DNA from 2 places in the Bradyrhizobium lupini genome. Region 1 is predicted to be linked to the other one. Evidence: riboswitches for the same ligand, from Rfam matches in the RefSeq annotation. Region 1 holds a riboswitch; the other holds the start of a gene.
What was found. A riboswitch is a leader RNA that binds a small molecule or an ion and turns the genes downstream of it on or off. The one in region 1 is predicted to bind cobalamin.
Positions count from the first base shown of each region.

Region 2: another riboswitch for cobalamin. It lies ahead of metE (5-methyltetrahydropteroyltriglutamate--homocysteine S-methyltransferase); the one in region 1 lies ahead of AB3L03_RS05425 (energy-coupling factor ABC transporter permease).

Region 1 is NZ_CP162553.1:1,065,882-1,074,855, reverse strand. Features, by position in the region: gene cobJ (precorrin-3B C(17)-methyltransferase) at 1-417, shown strand, start outside; gene AB3L03_RS05455 (cobalt-precorrin-6A reductase) at 393-1,139, opposite strand; gene cbiE (precorrin-6y C5,15-methyltransferase (decarboxylating) subunit CbiE) at 1,138-2,319, shown strand; gene AB3L03_RS05445 (cobalamin biosynthesis protein) at 2,316-2,684, shown strand; gene cobM (precorrin-4 C(11)-methyltransferase) at 2,681-3,463, shown strand; gene AB3L03_RS05435 (cobyrinate a,c-diamide synthase) at 3,463-4,773, shown strand; gene cobA (uroporphyrinogen-III C-methyltransferase) at 4,770-5,501, shown strand; cobalamin riboswitch at 5,547-5,767, shown strand; gene AB3L03_RS05425 (energy-coupling factor ABC transporter permease) at 5,804-6,481, shown strand; gene cobF (precorrin-6A synthase (deacetylating)) at 6,527-7,276, shown strand; gene cobT (nicotinate-nucleotide--dimethylbenzimidazole phosphoribosyltransferase) at 7,292-8,344, shown strand; gene AB3L03_RS05410 (histidine phosphatase family protein) at 8,345-8,917, opposite strand.
Region 2 is NZ_CP162553.1:2,756,462-2,765,435, reverse strand. Features, by position in the region: gene AB3L03_RS13180 (CaiB/BaiF CoA transferase family protein) at 1-999, shown strand, start outside; gene AB3L03_RS13175 (citryl-CoA lyase) at 1,055-1,882, shown strand; gene AB3L03_RS13170 (hypothetical protein) at 2,050-2,388, shown strand; gene AB3L03_RS13165 (hypothetical protein) at 2,454-3,080, shown strand; gene AB3L03_RS13160 (GNAT family N-acetyltransferase) at 3,312-3,848, opposite strand; gene AB3L03_RS13155 (EAL domain-containing protein) at 4,396-5,607, shown strand; gene AB3L03_RS13150 (4Fe-4S binding protein) at 6,178-6,381, shown strand; cobalamin riboswitch at 7,168-7,368, shown strand; gene metE (5-methyltetrahydropteroyltriglutamate--homocysteine S-methyltransferase) at 7,467-8,974, shown strand, end outside.

The sequences.
Region 1 (8,974 bases):
ATCCGCGTGCTGCCCGGCGTCACTGCGATGCTGGCGGCTGCCGCGCGCGCCGGCGCACCGCTCGGCCATGATTTCTGCGCGATCAATCTCTCCGATAATCTCAAGCCGTGGGCGGTGATCGAGAAGCGCCTGCGGCTCGCCGCGGAAGCCGATTTTGCCATCGCGATGTACAATCCGCGCTCGGCGAGCCGGCCGGAAGGATTTGGCCGTGCGCTCGCGGTGCTGAACGAGGCCGGCTGTGGCGACCGTCTTGTGATTTTCGCGCGCGCGATCAGCGCCGCCGACGAAAAGATCGAGACCGTCAGGCTGAACGAAGCCCGGCCCGAGATGGCCGACATGCGCACGCTGGTGATCGTCGGCAACTCGCAGACACGCCGCGTCGGCCGCTGGGTCTATGCGCCGAGGCAGGCCCGATGACCGAGCCACTGCATGATCTCGGCCACGCTCTCGACCCGCAAGCGTTCCGGCAGTTGCGGCCGCGAGATCATGATCACGGGCAGGCCGAGCCTGCGGGCGGCGTCGATCTTGGCGCGCGCGCCGTCGCCGCCGGAATTGCGGGCGACGATCCGGGTGATGCCTCGCGCGCGCAGCATCTCCAGTTCGCCCTCAAGCGTAAACGGCCCACGCGACACGATGACGTCCGCGGCGAAGGGCACCGGCGCATCGGGCGGATCGACGAATCTCAGCGTGTAGGCGTGCTGCGGCTTGGTCGCGAACGGCGCGATGTGCTGGCGGCCGATGGCGAGGAACACATTTGCCGGCACTTCAGGCAGTGCGGTGACCGCGGCGTCGACATCAGGTATTTCGATCCAGTTGTCGCCGGGCGCTTTGGTCCACGGCGCTCGCTCGAGAGCGATCAGCGGCGTGCCGGTTTCCGCACATGCCGCGACCGCATTGCGGCTCATCTCGGCGGCAAAGGGATGCGTCGCGTCGATTACATGCGTGATGTGTTTCCGACCAATGTAATCGACAAGTCCGCTTGCGCCGCCAAAACCGCCGATCCGCGTCGGCAACGGCTGACCGGCGGGCGCGCGGGTGCGGCCGCCATAGGAATACACGGCATCGACGCCGGCGCGCGCGATCTCCGCCGCGAGCAGGCTCGCGTCGGCCGTTCCGCCCAGAATGAGGGCGCGCGTCATGGCTGATCCCTGGCTGACCATCATCGGTATCGGCGAAGATGGCCTTGCCGGGCTGTCCGAGGCAAGCCGAAAGGCGCTCGATGATGCCGAAACTGTCTTTGGCGGTGAACGGCATCTTGCACTCGCCGGCATAACCGGGCGCGGCCGTCCATGGCCGGTGCCGTTCGATGCAGAAATCGTGTTGAGCTGCCGTGGTCGCCCGACGGCGGTGCTCGCCTCCGGCGATCCGTTCTGGCACGGGGCCGGCGCGAGCCTCGCCGAGAAGCTCCATGGCGACGAATGGATCGCGTATGCGGCTCCCTCGACATTCTCGCTCGTTGCTGCGCGGCTTGGCTGGCGTCTGGAATCCGTTGCCTGTCTCGGTCTCCACGCCGCGCCATTCGAGCGTCTCGTGCCACACCTGGCGCGAGGGGCACGCATCATTTGTCTCGTGCGCGACGCAAAGGCGGCAGGCGATCTCGCGAAATGGCTGACGGCGCGCGGATGGGGTGCCTCGGCATTCTGGACACTCGCTGCGCTTGGCGGGCCGCGCGAAAGGATCAACGCGCATCGCGCCGACAGCTTCGCAGGCGATCTTGCCGGAAATCTGGTCGCGGTAGCCGTTGAGGCGGCGGGCGCGCAGGGCATCCCCCACAGCTCGGGACTATCGGACGAACTCTTCGTCCATGACGGCCAGATCACTAAGCGTCCGGTCCGTGCGCTCGCGCTTTCGGCGCTGGCGCCGCGTCCCGGTGAACGGCTATGGGACATCGGTGCGGGCTCGGGCTCGATCTCGGTCGAGTGGACGCTGTGCGGGGGCACCGCGATCGCCGTCGAGGCGCGCGAGGATCGCGCAGCGAACATTCGCAGCAATGCGACGGCGTTCGGGTTGGCACATCGGATCACAGTCATCGCGGGAAAAGCGCCTGAAACCCTTGCTACGCTGGACGGGCCTGACGCCGTGTTCATCGGCGGCGGTCTCGACATCGCGATGTTCGACGCCATCTGGCCGCGGCTCTCGCCCGGTACGCGGCTGGTCGCGCATTCAGTAACGTTGGAGACGGAAGCGTTGCTCGGTGAGCTGCACCAGCGCCACGGCGGCGAATTGATGCGGGTCGAGATTGCGCATGCCGCTTCGCTCGGCCGCTACCGGTCCTGGGAGGCCGTGCGGCCCGTGGTGCAATGGAGCGCGGTCCGATGAAGGTCGCCGGGCTCGGATTCAAGCGGGACGTCACGCTGGCCTCGCTGCGTGAGGCGCTTCTGGCGGCCGGTGGTCCCGAAGGCCTCGCAGCAGTGGCGACGGTCAGCGATAAGGCCGACGAGGAGGTGTTGAAGCAGCTCGCGCGCGAATGCGGCTTGCCGATCAAGGCGGTTGCCGCCGAAGTGCTTGTTGGCATCGACACGCCGACGCAGTCAAAGCTCGTCGTGGAAAAGTTCGGGACGGGATCGGTTGCCGAGGCGGCGGCGCTCGCAGCGGCCGGACCTCGCGCGCGATTGATTGCGACGCGGGTGGTCTCGCAGGATCGCACCGCGACCGCGGCGATCGCGGAAGGAGACGGCGCATGACGGTGCATTTCATCGGGGCAGGGCCAGGCGCTCCTGACTTGCTGACGTTGCGCGGCCGCGATCTCATCGCCGCCTGTCCGGTCTGCCTCTATGCTGGCTCACTTGTGCCCGAGGGCGTCTTGGCGCATTGCCCGCCCGGGGCGCGGATCGTCAACACCGCGCCGCTGTCGCTCGATGAGATCGTCGCGGAGATCGCCGCCGCCCATGCCGATGGCAAGGACGTTGCGCGGCTGCATTCCGGTGATCTCTCGATCTGGTCGGCGATGGGCGAACAGCTCCGCCGCCTGCGCACGCTCGACATTCCCTACACGGTCACGCCCGGCGTTCCCTCTTTCTCGGCCGCCGCGGCTGCGCTGGAGGCCGAGCTGACGCTGCCCGGCCTTGCCCAGACCGTGGTGCTGACGCGCACGCCGGGCCGCGCCAGCGCGATGCCCGAAGGCGAGAAGCTTGCCGCCTTCGCCGCCACCGGCGCGGTGCTCGCCATCCATCTGTCGATTCATCTGCTCGACAAGGTCTTCGCTGAGCTGACGCCGCATTATGGCGCGGATTGCCCGGTCGCGATCGTCTGGCGTGCGAGCTGGCCCGAGCAGCGCATCATCCGCGCCACGCTCGCAACACTCGACGCTGCGGTCGGGGGCGAGATGGAGCGCACCGCGTTGATCCTGGTCGGCAAGACGCTGGGCTCGGCGGATTTTTCCGAGAGCCGTCTCTATGCTGCCGACTATGACCGCCGCTATCGGCCGGTCGGCGCCGAGCCGCGCTTTCCGGAGGTGTCGTGATGGCGGCAGGGCTCGTTATCTCCGCGCCGGCCTCCGGCGTCGGCAAGACCACACTGACGCTGGCGCTTGCTCGCGCCTGGCGCAACAGCGGATTGCGGGTGCAGTGCTTCAAGAGCGGCCCCGATTACATCGATCCCGCGTTTCATGCCGCCGCGACGGGACGCGCCTCGGTCAATGTCGACAGTTGGGCGATGGATCGCGGGACAATCTCGCATCTCGTCAGTCGCGGCATTGACGCCGATGTCGTGCTGGCCGAAGGCTCGATGGGTCTGTTCGACGGCGTCGCCGCGCGTGGCGTCTGCGGCACCGGGGCGACCGCCGACATCGCGGAGATGCTGGACTGGCCGGTGCTGCTGGTGATCGATCCCTCAGGACAGGCACAAACGGCGGCCGCGATCGCGGCGGGCCTTCGCGACTACCGCCCCGGTGTGCGCCTTGCAGGCGTCGTGCTCAATCGCGTTGCGAGCCCGCGCCACGAAGCCCTCGTGCGGCGCGCGCTGCTGGATGCCGGCATCGCCGTATTCGGCGCGCTGCCGCGCCATGCCGAGATCAGCCTGCCGAAGCGGCATCTCGGACTGGTGCAGGCCGAGGAGCAGGCGGAAATCGGCAAGCTGATCGACGAGGCCGCGCGCTTCGTTGCCGAGCATGTCGATCTCGACGCGGTGCTGCGTTCGGCGGCCACCTGGTCGCCGCAACCTGCCGCAAGCGGCGTCAACGTGACGCCGCCCGGCCAGCGCATTGCGCTTGCCCGTGATGCCGCGTTCTCCTTCGTCTATCCGCACATGCTGGAAGCGTGGCGCGCGGCGGGTGCGGAGATCTCGACATTCTCGCCGCTCGCCGATGAAGCCCCTGATCCGGTCGCCGATGTGTGCTGGCTGCCTGGCGGCTATCCCGAGCTGCAGGCCGGCAGGATCGCTGCCAATGCGCGCTTCCGCAGCGGATTGCGCGCCTTCGCCGAGACGCGCCCGGTGCACGGCGAATGCGGGGGCTATATGGTGCTGGGCACCGCTTTGACCGACGCCGATGGCATCAGCCACGAGATGACGGGCCTGCTCGGCCTGGAGACGAGCTTTGCCAAGCGCCGCATGCATCTGGGCTATCGTCTGGCCGAGCTCGCCGCGCCGATGCCGGGTCATCAGGCGGGTGCACGCCTGCGTGGCCATGAATTCCACTATTCGACCATAGTCGCGCAGCCCGACACGGCGCTGGCGGTCGTGCACGACGCGACAGGTGCGGTCATTGCCGAGACCGGCTCGCGGCGGGGACAAGCCACCGGCACGTTCTTCCATCTGATCGCGGAGGACCGGTGAGCGGTTTTGTCTCCTTTGTCTCCGCCGGGCCCGGCGATCCCGAGCTGCTCACGCTCAAGGGTGCAGCGCGGCTGCGCGAGGCCGACGTTGTGCTCTATGACGATCTTGCTTCAGGCGCGATCCTCGATCTGGCCCGGCCCGGCGCCAATCTCGTCGCGGTGGGAAAGCGGGCAGGGCGGGCCTCGACCAAGCAGCACCATGTCAACCGCCTGCTGGTCGACTATGCCGTGACAGGCGCGCGCGTGGTGCGATTGAAGTCGGGCGATGCCGGCATCTTTGGCCGGCTTGAGGAGGAGCTCGAGACGCTGCGCGAAGCGGGCATCGGCTACGAGATCATTCCCGGCGTCACCTCGGCCTGTGTCGCCGCCGCGCAAGCCGGCATTCCGCTGACCCGGCGTCACACCTCGCGCCGCGTGCAGTTCGTGACCGGGGCGGACGTCACCGGCGAGCTGCCGCCAGATCTCAATTGGGCGGCGCTGGCCGATCCGGAGGCGACAACCGTGGTCTATATGGGCCGGCGGACGTTTCCGGCGTTGGTCGTCAAATTGATCGAGCACGGGCTCGCCCCAACCACGCCGGCGTTGTTTGCCGAATCGCTCGGCCGTCCCGATGAGCGGCTGGTCCGCACCACCATTTCGGAACTTGCTGAGCAGCTTGCGCGGGGCGGAGCGGCCTCCACGGCGGCCGTCATCCTGTTCGGCGCGCTGGCGGGGAATTATCCGTCATGACCGCCTCGTCCGCCCGTCGCCCCTTGACGCCCGGCCGGCGAAAGAGGCACACAGGAGACGCATGGTGCTCGACGCGGCGCAAAGCGCCGGAGCATAATCGGGAATGGGGATGGGCGGACCCAGTTGCGGCGCCCAAAACCCCAGCCGCCCCCGCGACTGTAAGCGGTGAGGGACTTCGATCAGCCACTGGGCCGCGAGGCCCGGGAAGGCCGGAGACTCCCAGTGAACCGCGAGCCAGGAGACCGGCCGTGCATGTTTTGAGGCCAAGGCCGTCGGGTGTGACGGCAAGAAGGATCTGAGCCATGCATATCGAACCCGGACTAGTCTCGGACGCCAAGCTCGTATTGAGTTACGCAACCGGCATCGCTGTCGGCGGTGTTGCCCTGAAGCTCGCGGCTGAGACCGTGCGCGAGCAGGGCATCACGTCGTTCGCGGCGCGGACGCTCGCCACCACGGGACTTGTGTTTATCTTCTTCGAGATCCTGCCGCACTTCCCGGTCGGCGTCTCCGAAGTGCACTTCATCCTCGGCTCGACCTTGTTCCTGCTGTTTGGCGCGGCGCCTGCGGCCTTCGGCCTCGCGTTTGGCCTGCTGTTCCAGGGCATCTTCTTCGAGCCGCCCGACCTGCCGCAATATGGCATGAACGTCACCACGCTATTGGTGCCGCTGTTCGGAATCCAGGCGATCGCCACGCGGATCATTTCGAGCAACACGGCCTATGTCGATCTGAAGTACCGCCAGGCGCTGGCGCTTTCGACGACCTATCAGGCGGGCGTCATCGCCTGGGTGGCGTTCTGGGCGATTTATGGCTCCGGCTTCGGCGCGACCAACCTCGCCAACATCGCGACCTTCGCGGCGTCCTATGCGCTGGTCATCGTGATCGAGCCGCTCGCCGATCTCGGCGTGCTCGCGCTGGCGAAGTCGTTGCGCGGCGTCACCGCGCCCGGCCTCGTCACGCCGCGTTTGCACAACGCGGCCTAGAGACAAGCGAACGGGCGGCCATGATGGCCGCCCTTCGCAGCCACGATGCTCACGCTCTCTCTGATAGGCATCGGTTGCGGCGATCCCGAGCAGCTGACGCGCGCCGCGATTACTGCCATCAACGCGGCCGATCTCGTCCTGATCCCGCGCAAGGGGACTACAAAATCCGATCTCGCCGATCTCAGGCGGACGATCTGCGCGGATGCGCTCACCAGCGACAGGACGCGTATTGCCGAGTTCGATCTGCCCGTGCGGGACGCCGCTGAAGCGGACTATCGCAAGGGCGTGGACGATTGGCATGATGCCGTGGCCGCCGTCTGGTCGCAGACGATCGGGGATCATCTCGAAGGCGAAGGCAAGGTCGCGCTGTTGATCTGGGGCGATCCCTCGCTTTACGATTCCTCGCTGCGTATCGCGCGGCGGCTCGATCCCTTGCCGACAATCGAAGTCGTGCCCGGCATCACCTCGATCCAGACGCTGTGCGCGGCGCATGCGATGCCGCTCAACGACATCGGCGAGCCGTTTCTGATCACGACCGGACGCCGCTTGCGCGATGGCGGTTGGCCGGCAGGTGTCGACACCGTGGTGGTGATGCTCGACGGCGGCACGGCATTCCAGTCGCTTGATCCGGCGGGCCTGCACATCTGGTGGGGGGCCTATCTCGGCATGCCCGATCAGATCGTGATGTCCGGCGCGCTGGCCGAGATCGGCCCGCGCATCGTCGCCGTGCGGCAAGAGGCGCGCGAACGGCACGGCTGGATCATGGACAGTTACATCCTCAAGCGCAGGCCGTAAGGCAAGCGAGGCAGCATGCTCCCCGAATGGGTCACCCAACAATGCCCCGATATCTCCGCAGTCCACCGCGAGGCGGCGGTGGCGCGGCAGGCGCAACTGACGAAACCGACCGGCGCGCTCGGCCGGCTCGAGCAGCTCGCGATCGAGCTTGCGGGCCTGCAAGCAACCGAGCAGCCGCGCGCGGCGCGGGTGCCGATCATCATCTTCGCCGGCGATCACGGCATCGTCGCGCAGGGCGTCTCGGCCTATCCGCAGGAAGTGACCATCGCGATGCTGGCGAACTTTGCCTCCGGCGGTGCCGCAATCTCGGTGCTCGCGCGTGAGCTGGGCTCCAGCCTGGAGGTCGTCGACGCCGGCACGCTGGCGCAGGGGGAGATGGCTGGAATCATGACCGACAAGCCGCGCAGCGGTACGCGCGATTTCAGCGTCGAAGCTGCGCTCACCCCCACGGAGCTGGCATTTGCGTTCGAAGCCGGCCGACGTGCGGTGACGCGCGCACAGGCCGGGCAGCCCGATCTTCTGATCTTCGGCGAGATGGGCATCGGCAACACCACGACATCGGCGGCGATCGCGGCCGGCTTGCTCGGCGTGAGCGCCGCGGAGATCGCGGGCAGCGGTACCGGCATCGACGCGGCCGGCCGTGTGCACAAGGCGCGGGTGATCGACGCTGCAATCGCACGCCATGACATTGCGGGCGCTGCGCCCGAAAAGATCCTGTGCGCCGTCGGCGGTCTCGAGATCGCCGCCATCTGCGGTGCCGTTATCGCGGCTGCACAGCACCGCATCCCCGTGTTGATCGACGGCTTCATCGTGTCGGTCGCGGCGCTGGCGGCGGTGCGGCTCAACCCTTCGTGCCAGCTGTCCCTGCTGGCCTCGCACCAGTCGGCGGAGCAGGGGCATCGGCTGGTGCTGCGCGCGCTGAACGTGCAGCCGCTGATCAGCCTGGATCTCAGGCTCGGCGAAGGATCGGGCGCGGCCATCGCGCTGCCGCTGGTGCGGTCGGCCTGCGCGCTCCACAACGGCATGGCGACCTTTGCGCAGGCCAATGTGCCTGATCGTCCGGCCTGATCAAATCGTCCGCTGATTGACGGAGACGACGCGCCAGCCGGTCGCGAGCCGGTCAATCCTGGTCAGCGACAGCGGATCGATCATGAAGCGCAGGGCCGCTTGTGGCGTCAGGTCGAGCGCGATGCACAGCGCCGCCCGGATCGTGCCGGAATGCACGACGAGCGTTGCGGCCCCGGTGCCGATCTTCGACAAACCCAGGCGGACCCGCGCGACCTGTTCCTCAAAGCTTTCGCCGCCGGGCGGCCGTCCGCGCGCCAGATCGCTCCAGAACCGTGCATAGGCCTCGCCACCGGTCGCGGCGAGTTCGTCATGCCGACGGCCGGTCCAGTCGCCAAAGTCTTGCTCGCTGAATTCGTCCAGCTGCAGCGGCTCGAGTCCCAGCGCGCGGGCCGTTTCGACGGTGCGCCGCGACGGGCTCGCATAGCTCGCGGCGTCCCGCGGCAAGCGCTGGCGCAGCGCCTCCAGCTGCGCGCGAGCACCGAGATCGGCCGGCGCGTCGGCTGCATGGATGATCCCCGAAACGCCATCGACGGGCGCGTGCCGTATCAGCCAGAGGAAGGTCTCGCCTTCCATGCTTTTCTCCAAGGAAACTGGTCGTTGTGGCAATAGCGCCGCAACTGGCACATTGAC
Region 2 (8,974 bases), 1.7 Mb from region 1:
GTCAAGGAAGCCGACGTGGTTCTCGAAAACTTCCGGCCGAAGGTGATGGAACGCCTTGGCCTCGGCTTTGATGTGCTTGTCAGGCTGAACCCGCGTCTGGTCTACTGCGCGATCTCCGGCTTTGGGCAGAGCGGACCGTGGTCCGCCCGTCCGGCCTATGACCAGATCGTCCAGGGTCTCTCCGGAGCCATGAGCGTCACCGGCGATATAGCCTCGGCTCCCCTGCGCACGGGCTTTCCGATCTCGGACACGATTGCGGGACTGACTGCTGCGTTTGCTATCGCCGCGGCTCTGGTCGACCAGCGGCATAGGCAACGGGGTCGGTTCATCGACGTGTCCCTGCTCGAGGCCACCATTGCGGCGATGGGATGGGTCGTCTCCAACCACCTGAACGCCGGGATCGAGCCGCAGCCCATCGGCAACGAGAACTTTACCGCGGCTCCCTCCGGCACGTTCCGCACCGCAACGGGCCCGCTGAACATTTCCGCCAACGAGCAGAAGCAGTACCAAGCCCTATGCGACCTGATCGACCGACCGGACCTGAAGACGGATCCACGCTTTGCTGGACGCGAGATGCGCAAGGTGAACCGCGCTGCGCTGAGCGCGGAGTTGAACAAGGCATTGAGTTGCAAGCCCGCTGAGGAATGGGAGGCCCAAATGAACCTGGCTGGTGTCCCTGCCGGCCGTGTGCTGACGGTCTCGCAAGTGTTGCAGCAGCCACAGGTCGTTGAGCGCGGATTCGTCGAGACTTTGGCGCCAGAACAAGACGATGCGCAGCCGTTACGAATCACGCGGCCGGGGTTCCGGCTGGATGAGGAGTTTTCGGTGCCTTCACCACCTGCGACGCTCGGAGCAGACACTGAGCGATGGCTGCAGCGGCTCGGCTATTCGTATGCGGAGGTTGAGCAACTGGTCTCAAGCCGAGCCGTCGGGACGCCAAAGCAAGGAGAGGCTGATTTCCTGCCCGTCCGCGCAGCCACGGACGGACCGATATCATGACATCCGACGGCTTGCGTCGGTTGGCAATCGGCAGGTTGAAAGGACGGAACCGGAAATGAGCGAAGAAGAACTGAGATACCAAGCGGCCAGTTGGTGGCGAACCTCCATTTGCGATATCGCGCCAGGTCGCATCGCCTATCGGGGTTATCCAATTGAAGATTTGATAGGCCGCGTTTCTTTTCCCGCCATGATTTGGCTGATGTTACGTGGCAATCTGCCAACGCCAGCACAGGAGCAGCTGCTGCAAGCTGCGCTGGTTGGATCCGTTGACCACGGTCCGCACGCGCCCTCCATTGCAATTGCCCAAATGGCGGTGAGCTGCGGCCTGCCCCTGAATGGCGCAATGGCCTCGGCAATCAACACGCTCGATGACGTGCATGGCGGAGCAGGGGAGCAGGCTATCGAACTCTACGAGGATGTGCTGCGACGGCGCCAAGGGCGAGAGATCGAGCAGGCCGCTGGCGCTGCAATCGACCATTTCACCGCAACCCGCAGCAAATATCTGCCGGGCTTCGGCCACCGGTTTCATCCAGTCGACCCGCGCGCGGCCCCGCTATTGGCGCTGGTGGATGCCGCAGCTGACGAGGGCAGTGTCGGCGGCGATTATGCCAAGGCCGCTCGCGCGATCGAGCGGGTGATGCAACAGCGCAAGAGCAAGCTCATTCCGATGAACATCGATGGCGCGACCGCGGTCATTTACGGCGAACTGGGCTTCGCCTCTCCGCTCGCGCGGGGGGTCTTCTGCTTGTCGCGCGCGGTCGGAATCCTGGCTCACGCCTGGGAGCAAACTGGGCGCAACGATCGCAACAAGGGCCCAATGCCCAAGCAGTTCGGCTACAAATACGAGGGCCAGCCGCGTCGCAGGCTCGAAGGCGCATCATGAGCATCTCGAAATCCCGCCCAAGCTGATGGAGGCCAGCGTGTTCTCGTCGATGGCGGCGGAGTTTCGTCGCCCGGCTGTTTCTTCGGAATGGGCAGACGCGAACCGCGGGGCATATCCAGTAGATTGTTTCATCGAGGGACCGTCGTTCGACCAGTCCGGGAATCTCTATGTCGTCGACATCCCCTTCGGCCGCATTTCCGGATTTCACCGGAGGGCGTCTGGTCTTTGATCATCGAATACGACGGCTGGCCGAACGTCTGAAGGTTGCTCCGGACGGCCGGGTGCTCGTGTCCGACTATATCAACGGTCTCCTGGAGCTCGATCCACAGAGAGGGACCATCCGACCGTTGCTGGGCCACCGCAATTCCGAGTCCTTCAGAGGCTGCAACGACCTGCATATCGCGACCAAAGGCGACATCTATTTCACCGATCAGGGCCAGACTGGATTGCACGATCGGACCGGCCGGGCATTTCGACTGTGCCCTGACGGCCGGATCATTGCTTGATTTCTAATGGCCCGGGCCCGAATGGCCTGGTGCTCAGTCCGGACGAGACCGTATTGTTCGTTGCAATGACGCGCGACAATAGCATCTGGCGCGTACCGCTGATGCGTGATGGCGTGGGGAAAGTCGGACGATTCAGCTGGTTCTTCGCGACGAGCGGTCCTGACGGACTGACGGTCGATCAAAAAAAGGGTGGCTCTTTGTCGCGCATGATTCCCTCGGCCACGTTTTCGTATTGGCGCCAAACGGCGAAGCGGTCCGCTTGCATCCAGTCCTGCGCAGGGGGGAGCTGCACGAATGTCATATTGGACGCGGCACTCGGCACATTGCTCATTACGGAATCCTCTACCGGATCAGTGTTGATGGCTGATCTCGCGCACCTTCATCGAAATTCGCCAGCAGGAGTGGCAAGGTGGTGCGGAATCCTTTTACGCGCCGGTCCGCCGCACCAAGATGCAGGAATGAGTCTGGTAGACAACTGGCTAGCCAGTTGCCGAGAGAATGTAATTGGTGACGAATGGATGGCGTTTGTGTGCGGTGATCTCAAACCAGAGCCAGTAAATCGCACTGCATGGAAGCGCAAAAGAAGGATTCGTAAGGCTGGGTCGGGCTCCGCCAGGAACGGGCCGCCGCCGACCTGCCGCTATTGGTCGGGCGGGTCGCGGTATCGCTTCCCACAAATGCAGAATGATTGATCGCTGATATTTTCGAACGCTCTCGCCAAGAAGGCCGAAGAGGTAACCGCTCGCGGCGGGAGTCAGCATCGCATCAGCGTCAAGGGTTCTCGATCATGCTCGGCCGCGACGCACGCGTGAAGCGTTCGTTTTGAGAAGCAACAAGCCCAGGATTTACTGCTTGAAGGACTTTACCGATAGCACGCTAGCCCAGGAGCGCTTTAAGCGTGTGGCGCAGAGGTCGTACTACTGTCAGAGCCTCTTGCGCGCGCGCAATCCTCCAACCCGATATCCCCTCTCCTCGTAGAAGTGGCGTACCCGTTCTAGGGCCGGATAGCCATTCGGAGGCAACGCAACCTCAATCATCTGCCAGCCGCGGCGCTTCGCCTCCGAATCTACCGCCTCGAGCAGATGCCGACCGCAGTCAGAGCTCCGGAAGTCACGAGAAATCCATAGCTCCTGAAGCACGCCGTACGCTCCGGCTGCTCTCACGGCCTGTACGGCCGAGATGCTAGCTATCCCTACAATCTGCCCGGTGCCTTGTTCCTCGACGACAAAAATGAAGCCCTGTTCGGGATCCTGAATCAGGTGCAACGCCGCCCGCTTCGCGCCTTGAAGGCTGAACTCCGGTCCGGGGCCACCTAACTCGGAAAGTAGCTCTTCGACCGCTTTTGCGACCGCGTTCTCATCTCCTGGCACGCTCTTGCGCAAAGCCGTGCCCGCGCTGGACAGGCCTTGCCCTTCAGCGCCAACACGAACACCCGACCTAGCCCTCTGGAGGAAATTCATGCTCAGGAGAATACAGAAAACGCAATTGAAAGCAACTATCAGGCTCGGTAGGAAGCAGCACGTCCACACTCGCTATAGGCAACAGAGTTGAGGTAATTGCAAGCCATTGCCGTTCTCAGAATCGACTGCGGCTTGAGCGGCTGCGAACTCATGATGGGTTGCCTTCGATTGGAAAATATTCACCAAACGGCACACGCCGGTCATGCCGATCAAACGTTCGTAAGAGTGATTGCCGATCGTCGCTCACGAACTACTCGATTCAATAAATCGTGCGCCTCGATGATCGCAGCGCCATAGAGCGTCAGCTCGGTGCGTGCGAAGGAGAGATTCCGACCTCGCGTGCGTCACTCGCACAAAGTTGCGCGAAGCGCGACAGGTATCATACGCGTGCGCCCGATAAAATCGTCTGAGCAAGATCGCGAAAGATCTTGCACACCAATGCACTATCTTAAGCTTATCTCGAACAATCGAAAGATATCGGGAAGCACAGCTTGTTTGGACCTTCGCTCCTCGTTTAAGGCACCCTCACGGAACGGGAGTGGTTGCGATGGAACATGGGCAGGCCGGACTGGTCGGAGGGAAACCTGTAATCTTCGGGCAACGTAAGGTGCGGCCGCGGGCGTGCCTGGTCGGCAAGCGGCATCTGCGCGCCTTTCTACGGGATGTGCTGGAGGATATGGGATTTGTTATCAGCGAATGCAGGACTGCTGACGAGATGCCGCACGTACTCCGCACGGAGCTCCCTGATCTGATCCTGCTCGGCATTGGCTCGGACCGCATCGAGCCTGGACGATTGCTCGAGATGCTGGTACGCGAAGAATTTGCAGGCCGAGTGCTGGCGTTCGGAGCCCGCGAGTCGATCATCATGGCGGCAGTGCAGCAGGTCGGTAGTGAATATGGACTTGCTATGCTGCCGCCGCTCAAGGCGCCGTTTGCAGCCGAGACGTTGCGCGATCGGATCGCCATGCTCTTGCCAAGAGAGCCGGCGCCCCGTCCCGCGGTCCATGTCGGAGAAGCCTTACACGCTGGCTGGCTTGAGCTCTGGTATGAGCCGAAGTTTGACGCGTGTACCCTTAGCCGCCGCGGCGCCGAGGCGCATGTGCGAATGCGGCACCCGACCTGGGGCGTCGTTCCACCAGCCTATTTCATCCCGGAACCTCACGATCCGCATTTTAGGGGGTTGTCGCAGTTCGTGATCGACCGCGCGATCAAGGATTGGCAGTATCTTCTGGAGCAGCAAACTTCGATTGATCTCTCCATCAATCTCCCGGCAGCATTCCTGATTGACCCGCAGGCGGTACGCGATCTCTGTCGGCGCATGCCGTCGCACCCCGCTTTCGGCGGTTTGACGATTGAAATCGAGAGCGTGGAAGCTATCCAGAACCTAGATCTCCTGGTCGAGGTTGCGCGTGAGGTTCGCTTTCACAACATTGGCCTTGCAATCGACAATGTCGGTGCCAATTGGCCGCAGCTGATGGGGGTGACAAAATTCCCGTTCATGAAATTGAAAGTGGATCGTCAGTTCGTCGGCGGCTGCGCGAATGGGCCCCTCAAGCGAACGGTGTGCCGCCATATCGTCGATATAGCCAAAGAGTATAATGTGCGCACCGTCGCCGAAGGTGTGGAGAGCCAGGCCGACCTAATCGCTGTGGCCGAACTCGGCTTCGACCTTGCGCAGGGCCATTTGTTCGGAAAAGCCATGCCACTGAAGCAATTTGCACAGTCATCTTTCAACCCTGCTCCAGCTCGTCCAAAATAGTTGCGAGTGGCTGAGTGCGGCCAAGCGACGATCACGAGCACCGCCATGCCTACTCGCACCAGGCATGAGGCTGAGTGCAATTCAATCGGTCTGCAAAGCCAGTGTTGCGCGTCCCGCCGCCACTTCATTTCCCTCCGAAGCTTGTTATACAACAAGCCCGTTTTGGCAAGCCTCCAGCGAGTCCTCCGCAGCTAGCGTTGCAGCCATGAGCGAGGCTTGCACAAACCTCCAGTCGGGGTGATGTGACCGGAGGTTTGCCGAGATCCGACCTAGACCTGCGCCGTTCGCGGCTTTTTGTCGCCGCCGGTTGAGGAAGCGTCAGCCTCGCTTGCTCCCGCGCTGACGTGCCAAACAGACGCTTTCAGAGTCAAGTCGCGACTGGCTCTCGCAAGAGGGCCCGAGGGCTCGTAGCCTGAAATTGAAGCGACCTGTTGCTGTCGCAGATGCAACATGGTCTCAGACCCGGGACAGCCGAATTGGGAAAATTGCCCAACATTGAGCGCGTCTGCGTTTGGCACGGCATTTGAAAGGGATCGCCCATGGCATCGCTCGCCTAAGGAGTCGGAAGGCATGGCTTACAAGATCGTCGCTTCGCAATGCACCGTTTGTGGCGCATGTGAGTTCGAGTGTCCCAACGCGGCGATCAGTCTGAAGCGCGACATTTACGTTATCGATGCCAAAAAATGTACGGAGTGCGAGGGCCATTGCGACACGCCGCAATGCGCGGTGGTCTGTCCGGTCCCTGACACCTGTGTCCCGTCCAAGACAGGATAGGCAGCCCGCGACCAAAAGGCCTCATCGCTCGATTTCGCGAACGAAGTTGTAGATGTGGGACCTTGAGGAGACCACGACCGCATGGGGCGCATCGAGGTCGATTAACATCGTTATGAGCTTAAGGCGCTGAGCGACTCGAGGAACCCCTCAAAGGGCTCTGTCGGAGGACACCGTCGAATTTGTCACGAACAAGGACAAGGCCCTCGATGCTCAGTGGCCGCGTTAAGGCCTATCGTCGCGGGCCGCGAGTCGAGGCGAGGCAGACCGGCGTCGAGCGGCCACCGACGCATCGAAGCCGACGCAAAAGTCGCTCAGCACGTGAACACCTAGTGCACCGAGAAGATCATCTTGGCCAACCTCACGGAGCGGTCGACCTCGTGCCTGGTCGCGGGCCCGCCGAACACCAAGGAGCCGACCTGATCATCCGTGCGGTCCTGGAGCAATCCGGCTTTCGAAATTTTTACGGAGCCTCGTGGGCAGTGAGCAAACGGATGCCGGACGAGGATGATCGCACTTCCTGACGCGCAGGTTCGAAAAGCTGCTGACGGAAAAGGTCGCCTCCTCGCGATCACACAGATACCGAAAGCGGCCCGGGTTCGTTCCGGTGGTGGAGCTCAACCGTTACGCGAGCAGGGAGCGAATGCATTTCACAAGCGGAGCCTCCACGGATCAGGGCGTGTTCACCAGGCCGCGAGCAAGACCGTCGTACCCGCCTAGTGCGCTCGTAATCGCTTGGGCAATGTCGCAGCGAGAATCAGTAGGTTGACGCATCGATCCATCGTGCGCATAATTTCAAGCCGTCGCGGTCTCCGGATTTCGTTTGATCCGGAGCTAAGAGGGAAGCCGGTGCAATGCCGGCGCTGCCCCCGCAACTGTAAGCGGCGAGCCGCTGTCCAACGAAGTCACTGAAGCCATGCGGCTTCGGGAAGGCCGGACAGCAGCGACGACCCGTGAGCCAGGAGACCTGCCTCGACAAGATATCGTCCACGGGCGGGGCGTCCCGGTGTGCGCCAAGCAGTTGTCGCTCACGCGATGTTCGCTGTCTGCGTCCGCCATGGCCTTTGCCCCAACATGGGGTCTAAGCTATGTCAATCCTTTCGCTTCCCGTTGCCACACTGGGGACGTCACGCATCGGCCCACGACGCGAACTCAAATTCGCACTCGAGAGCTACTGGGCGGGAAAATCCAGCGAAGCCGAGCTCCTCGAGGCGGGGAGTGGACTTCGTGCCGCTAATTGGGCACGGCAGAAATCCCGCGGTGCGACCGTCATTCCTTCGAATGACTTCTCGCTCTACGACCATGTGCTCGATACCAGCCTAATGGTCGGCGCCATTCCCGACGTTTACGGCTGGAACGAAGGTCCTGTGTCGCTTAAAACCTACTTCACCATGGCGCGTGGCGCTCAAGACGGTGGTCACGCTCAGCATGGGCCCGGCGTAGCCGCACAGGAGATGACGAAGTGGTTCGATACGAACTACCACTACATGGTGCCGGAATTTCACCAGGATCAGATCTTTAAGTATGCCTCTCGGAAGCCGATCGAGGAATATGAGGAGGCAAGAAGCCTCGGTTATCAGACGCGGCCCGTCCTAGTGGGCCCAGTCACTTTCCTGAAGCTCGGCAAAAGCGTAAATCCCGCATTCAATCCGCTGTCGCTGCTTGATCGACTCCTCCCCGTCTATGTCGATGTTCTCCGCGAACTAGCCTCGCGCGGCGCTGAATGGGTTCAGCTCGACGAGCCATGCCTAGTGATGGACATCGACGAAGCATCTCGGGCCGCTGTCCGCCGGGCCTATGCTCATTTCGCTAAGGCCGTGCCGGCCCTTAAAATCATGCTGGCCACATACTTCGGGGGTGTCGGCGACAATCTTGAAACAGTCTTGGCCTTGCCCGTTGCCGGGGTTCATGTCGACCTGGTTCGTGCACCTGACCAGTTGGACGCGATTGTCGCCAGAGCAGGTAGAGATCTCGTGGTCTCGCTCGGTGTCGTTGATGGTCGCAACGTGTGGCGCTCTAATCTGCCGGCGCTACTCGACCAACTTGCTCCTATGGTCAAAAAACTGGGCAGGGACCGTGTTCAGATTGCCCCCTCCTGCTCGCTGCTTCATGTTCCGGCCGACATTGAACTAGAGATCGATCTCGATCCCAATCTGAAGACGTGGTTGGCGTTCTCAGTGCAGAAGATCAAGGAACTTTCGATATTGGGCAAAGCGCTGGCTGGCCATGCTGCCGACGTGGCCGATGAACTCACGCTCTCAGAGGATGCATCCGTCACCCGCGAAACATCGCCGAAGATCCACAGTGCGAACGTCGCCGGACGAATGGCCGCGATCGACGATAGCATGCGTCGCCGTCGCAGTGCGTTCACCCAGCGCGCCGACGTCCAGCGCGTCGCCTTCGCATTGCCGATGTTTCCAACCACAACCATCGGATCCTTTCCGCAAACGGCGGACGTCCGCAATGCGCGTGCAGCTCATGCGCGGGGAGCGCTGAATGACACGCAGTACGAGCAGCTTCTGAAAGCGGAGACAGCCCATACCGTGCATTGGCAGGAAGATATCGGCCTGGACGTGCTCGTACACGGTGAGTTCGA